2 regions of the Paenibacillus sp. GCM10012306 genome follow, and region 1 is predicted to be linked to the other one. Evidence: predicted binding sites of a transcription regulator. Region 1 holds the regulator's gene; the other holds the start of a gene.
The links. Region 1 encodes LexA, which represses DNA repair genes until DNA is damaged. Its sites were predicted from a motif close to CGAACATATGTTCG; they were not measured.
Positions count from the first base shown of each region.

Region 2: recA (recombinase RecA) is a predicted target of LexA. The motif match lies at 1,808-1,821, and genes of this name have one in related genera.

Region 1 is NZ_JBHRYW010000013.1:195,167-198,274, forward strand. It holds gene ACFORK_RS24255 (hypothetical protein) at 1-4, opposite strand, end outside; gene ACFORK_RS24260 (DUF896 domain-containing protein) at 86-259, opposite strand; gene ACFORK_RS24265 (LysM peptidoglycan-binding domain-containing protein) at 370-783, opposite strand; gene lexA (transcriptional repressor LexA) at 1,112-1,738, shown strand; gene ACFORK_RS24275 (L,D-transpeptidase) at 1,992-2,330, shown strand; gene ACFORK_RS24280 (sporulation protein YjcZ) at 2,409-2,510, opposite strand; gene ACFORK_RS24285 (YjcZ family sporulation protein) at 2,628-2,735, opposite strand; gene ACFORK_RS24290 (SOS response-associated peptidase) at 2,951-3,108, shown strand, end outside.
Region 2 is NZ_JBHRYW010000002.1:607,739-610,846, forward strand. It holds gene pgsA (CDP-diacylglycerol--glycerol-3-phosphate 3-phosphatidyltransferase) at 1-293, shown strand, start outside; gene ACFORK_RS06550 (competence/damage-inducible protein A) at 337-1,626, shown strand; gene recA (recombinase RecA) at 1,895-2,959, shown strand; gene ACFORK_RS06560 (regulatory protein RecX) at 3,074-3,108, shown strand, end outside.

The sequences.
Region 1 (3,108 bases):
CCATGTCTCTTCCCCCTAGTCATCCTGAAATATCTATGAAAAGAAACAGAGGGTTCATGTTAAGCCTCTGCTCCTTGTTCAACGCTTATTTATCTACGAATTCAATGTTGTCCAGTTGGGCACGGAAATTGCGGCGAATGTTGCCCAAGTAAATTTCACGGAGCTTGGCGCGCTCAGCCAGTTCTTCTTCATTCAGACCCTCGTTCTTCTGCTTGTGTGCCAGTTCATTAATTCGTGCAATCAATTCATCTATATTCAATATTTTCGCCTCCCTAATAAATTCATTCTAACTTTGCCATGAGAAAAAGAGCTTGTCAAGGTTTACCCCCTGCAAGCTCTCTAATGTTCCTATCTCTGAACATAAAGTTGTTAAAATAACGGGACTGTTAAAACGTCTCCTGCATGAATAGTGCTGTCGGTCAATTGGCTCGATCGTTTAATTCCTTCTATATATACAGCTGTCTTCATATTGGTCGGCTTATATCTAAGAGCGATGCTCCAGAGAGTATCTCCTTGTTCAACCACAACCCTCTTCTCTTGCTTCGCAAGATTAACAGGTCCAGCAAACACATTACCTACTACTGTAAAGCCCGCAACAATCAGCAGCAGAAAAAGAGCGATCTTATAGAAGTTAAATGTTCTGATCAACTGACTTAATCCATTCGATAGCACATTGGTGATTTCTTGAATTCTATTTATTAGTCCAGAACCTAAAGTTTGTCCTACAGAGCTAACTTCTGTGTCCTTGTCATAGATGCTATGGTATGTACTGTACTTTAACATAATTCATCATCCTCCAAACACTTGTTCTTACTTGCAAAATCAATATAACACGAACATGTGTTTTGATCAATACTATTTTCGAACAATTGTTCCCCTCTTATAAAATCCCCTTTCTGAGTGAAAAAAATGCTCTTGATGTGCTCATCTCCCTTGCCGTTCTTGCGTATTCCTTCGACATAGAGGCCGATTATTGAAGATATCATTCTCCTTCCTGTTCTCATCCTTGTTCCCTTCTCTTAAACTATCGATAACGTTAGAACTTATGTTTGTGCGAACGGCAGTTCTATGTTATAATTTTCCCAAACATTACTATATGGGGTTGATTCTGATGTCAAAGATTTCGAGTCGCCAGCTGGCGATCCTGGAATTTATACGTAACGAAGTCCGCAGCAAGGGTTATCCTCCTTCCGTACGGGAAATCGGAGAAGCTGTAGGCCTCGCCTCCAGCTCCACGGTACACGGTCATCTGGACCGCCTTGAGAAGAAAGGCCTGATCCGCCGGGATCCGACAAAGCCGCGTGCCATTGAACTGCTTGGCCAGGAAGACTCGGAGAATGTCCATCAATTTGCCCAGACGATCACTCGCGTTCCTGTAGTAGGGAAGGTTACCGCCGGGGTACCTATCACCGCAACAGAGAACATCGAGGACTATTTCCCGCTCCCAACACATTATGTTGGTGACAACAAGGTATTTATGCTTTCTGTTCTTGGTGACAGTATGATCGATGCTGGCATTATGAACGGCGATTATGTCATTGTGCGCCAGCAGCAGACCGCAGACAATGGTGATATTGTTGTCGCTATGACTGAAGATGATGAAGCTACCGTTAAGACTTTCTATAAGGAACGTGATCATATTCGCCTCCAGCCGGAGAACCCGTCCTATGAGCCACTTCGCCTGAATCGGGTAAGCATTTTGGGTAAAGTCATCGGATTATTCCGGGATGTCCACTAATCTATCATTAATGTCTCTATTAGAAGACTGTTCCGTTCAGCGGTGCAGTCTTTTTTCTGTCTAAACTCTTTTCCCTAACTCGAATAAAGAAGCAAGAATTCAGAACAAAACTATCGCGATAGTTTGCGTCAAATAAGTACTGAGGTATCCTCTGAGTTTAGATAGGGCCACACTTTTTTTATTTTTACTCACGATTTCGGATTAACGGCACCCTTGCTCCGCACATATCCTAATTTAAAGGAGTGCTGATCCCATGCCCAATTACCGAATTGTCGTCGATTTAACACAACGAATGCTGTATTTGCTGGATAACAATACTGTCGTCCGAGGTTACCCTGTCGGAATCGGAACGATGCTAACCACAACACCAGAGGGAGAATATACGATCATTAACAAACAGCCTAATCCCGGAGGTCCATTCGGTGTGTTCTGGATGGGACTTTCCAAGCTGCATTATGGCATTCACGGGACGAATGACCCCTCCTCCATTGGACATCTGGTCTCGCACGGATGCATTCGAATGTTCAACCAAGATGTACTGGCACTTGCTGCGCTGGTTCCAATTGGGACGCGGGTGACTATCCGGCGTTAACCGCCTGGTACTGGATGATTTGACGTGCAAATAGCCGTCAGACGGTGTCTGGCGGCTTGGTCATGGGGATAATTCAAATTACAGCAAGAAAGATCTAGAGATAATAACTAACAAGATGAAGAGAACCAAGATTGCAGCAGTAGATGTGCCAAGACCATATCCTCCAGCAAATTCACCCATGAGTAATTCCTCCTTTTCTATGAAGACACCAGGATTTGCAGCGACAAAAGATCGGCCCTTAGGAAAGGGAGATTTCTTCTCCGCTAACTTAATGCCCGAATAGTCCAGGCCCCTTGATTAGATCCAGCAAATACTCAAAATGATTACAAGCAGAATGTAAAGCACCAAAATCGTTCCTGTTGACGTAAAAGGACTAACTACTGGTCCACAATGTTCTGCACCCATGTGAATTCCTCCTTCAGATTAATGACTACAGAACAGAATATGTAACAGTATCCTACTGAGTTTGGGCAAACCGGAAAAGAAATGTACTCCTGTGACGAAGGTAAAAGCTTACCTTTGAGGGGACTTAGAAGGTCCACACTAAGATGGATCTTATTTATTTCTATCGGGGAAGTATAGTACACTGGTAACAAACCAATGTTCGGAGGATTCTCATCATGTGCGGACGTTATACCATTACAGTCTCTATAGAAGAACTAATGCTGAGGTATCTTACGAATGATGCCAGCATCCTTCATTATGCTCCCAGATATAATGCCGCTCCCATGCAGCATATTCCGGCTGTGATTCACACAGGTACCGGCAACCGAATCGG
Region 2 (3,108 bases), on a different contig from region 1:
GATGCGATTCCTGGATTGCCATTGTCATTATCAGCCGCGAATTTGCAGTAACCGGGCTTCGTCAGGTTGCGCTGCTTGAAGGCAAGGTAGTGGCCGCCAGCAAATGGGGCAAGATCAAGACGATTGTTCAGATTGTCGCCATCTCCCTGCTGCTGCTCAACAATTTCCCGTTCCAGTTCATCAGCATTCCGGTCGACGATATCGCGATCTGGGCCGCAACGTTGATCACGATTTATTCGGGAATCGATTATTTTGTCAAGAACAAGGATCTGTTGCAGCTCCATAAAGCATAATAATGAACGGTCCATTCTATAATTCAGGAGGCGTCAGCCCGCTATGAAAGCAGAAATCATCGCAGTCGGCACTGAGCTTTTGCTCGGCCAGATCGTCAACAGCAATGCCCAGTTCCTATCGACAGAGCTTGCTGCACTAGGAATCGATGTTTATTTTCAAACGGTGGTCGGCGATAATAGCAGCCGCCTGCAGCAAGCGATCGAAATTGCCCAGAGCCGTGCGGACCTGATCCTCTTCACCGGCGGCATTGGTCCAACCGAAGACGATCTTACCAAAGACGCTCTGGCCGCGGCACTGGGCCGTGGTCTGCATATCGATACACTGGCCATGGACCATGTACAGCGCTTTTTTGACGCACGGAAGATTGTAATGACAGAGAACAATCGCAAGCAGGCTTTGATTATTGAAGGCACTACTCCGCTACCTAATGAGATTGGCTTGGCGGTGGGCATAGCCCTGGCGCATGAGAATAAATATTATATCGTCCTTCCTGGCCCCCCGCGTGAAATGAAGCCAATGTTCACGGACAAGGCCAAGCCATGGCTGCTGCAGCATGCGTTGACGGACGAAATGCCGCTCTACTCAAAAATGCTCAAGTTTGCCGGTATCGGTGAATCGCTCCTGGAGGACAAGCTGATTGATTTGATCCGCAATCAGACCGATCCAACGATTGCTCCATATGCCAAGGAGGGCGAAGTGACGGTCCGCATTTCGACCAAGGCTCCTTCCGAGCATGATGCCTTGAAGAAGCTGGATGTTCTGGAAAAGCAGATCAAGGATATTCTTCCGGAACACATGTATGCGAACATTGACGTGCCGCTGGAACAGCTGATTGTGGACTGGATGGCGGATGCAGGGCTGACTTTGAGTGCGGCGGAGAGCTGCACTGGCGGCCTCCTGATGGAGAGTATTACGAACATTCCCGGCAGTGCTTCGATGTTCGCCGGGGGGATTGTTTGCTACTCCAACGACATCAAGAAGAAGCTGCTGAACGTGCCAAGCGATTTTCTGGAGGGCAGCAATGCTCCTGGCGCCGTCAGCCGCGAGGTTGCCGAGGTGCTGGCTGAGCAGGTGAGAATGATTGCAGACAGTGATTTCGGGCTATCAGTTACTGGTGTGGCTGGACCAGGATATTCTGAGCGCAAGCCGGTGGGACTCGTCTTTATCGGGATTGCTGAGCGGAACCGGAAGACGGAAGTGTACGAGCTGAATTTACAGGGTACTCGAGAGAATATCCGTTTGCGTTCCGTAAAAGCACTGCTGTACCGCCTTTGGCGCAGACTGGAAGAGCGCAAGGTGGAGACTCCGCTGGAAGGCTCCGACTTGTCATAACTTTGGAAGACGTTGTATAATTGAAACATACGGAAGAACCGTGGCGCAGAGCATTCTATGCCGCGGTTTTTTGTTTGATAATCATGGGGAGATGCATTCTCCCGGCCGCGATGCTCTTATTTTGTGCAACCGGAAGGGGGCTTACAATAAAAGGGAGAGGTAGGCCGGAAGTTAAAAAAAACGAATGTATGTTCGAAAAAAAGCTTGGCAAGGTCTTCAAAACACGTTATTATGTATATTATAAACAACAGTGAAGGAAGTGGTCTGGTTGTCAGATCGTCGTGCGGCGCTTGAGATGGCGCTTCGTCAAATAGAAAAGCAATTCGGTAAAGGTTCTGTAATGAAACTGGGCGAATCCACCCACATGCAAGTGGAAGTGGTACCCAGCGGAGCTTTGGCGTTAGATATCGCATTGGGGATTGGCGGATTTCCGAAGGGGCGTATCATCGAAGTATACGGTCCGGAGTCTTCCGGTAAGACCACGGTTGCGCTTCATGCGATTGCAGAAGTGCAAAAGGCTGGGGGACAAGCTGCATTTATTGATGCGGAACATGCACTTGACCCAAGATATGCCAGTAAGCTGGGCGTGAACATAGATGAACTGCTGCTTTCACAGCCGGACACAGGGGAGCAGGCGCTTGAAATCGCTGAAGCACTTGTTCGCAGTGGAGCGGTAGACATTATTGTCGTTGACTCCGTGGCAGCTTTGGTGCCAAAGGCAGAGATTGAAGGCGACATGGGTGATTCTCACGTGGGTCTGCAGGCTCGTCTAATGTCCCAAGCTTTGCGTAAACTGTCTGGTGCGATCAACAAATCGAACACAATTGCAATCTTTATTAACCAGCTTCGTGAGAAGATCGGTGTTATGTTCGGTAACCCTGAGACGACTCCTGGCGGTCGAGCTCTGAAATTCTATTCTTCCATTCGCCTTGATGTACGTCGCGTAGAGAGCATCAAGATGGGGAACGATGTTGTGGGTAACCGGACGAAAATTAAGGTTGTGAAGAACAAGGTAGCACCTCCGTTCAAGCAGGCAGATGTAGATATTATGTACGGTGAGGGAATTTCCAAGGAAGGCAGTCTTGTGGATATCGGTACGGAGATGGATATCGTAAACAAGAGTGGTGCCTGGTATTCCTATGAAGGCGAACGTCTTGGCCAAGGTCGGGAGAATGCTAAGCAGTTCCTGAAGGAGCATGAGGACATCGCCCTCGTGATTGAGAACAAGATTCGTGAAGCCAGCAATCTATCGACGCTTGTGGCTTCCCCAAGTGAATCTGAAATTGCGGCAGAGAAGGAAGAAGAAGAGAATCTGCTGATGGAAATCGAATAGTCTGAATTGAATATTCGCTAAGGATAGGCGCCCTGTGAACGACATAACAGGGTGTCTTTTCATAATCTGAGGTTGGTATATGTATACGATATTGGTAATGAGGTGACAAGCAGCATGGTTATACAACTTGATTCGGAGCCGGAAGAGCA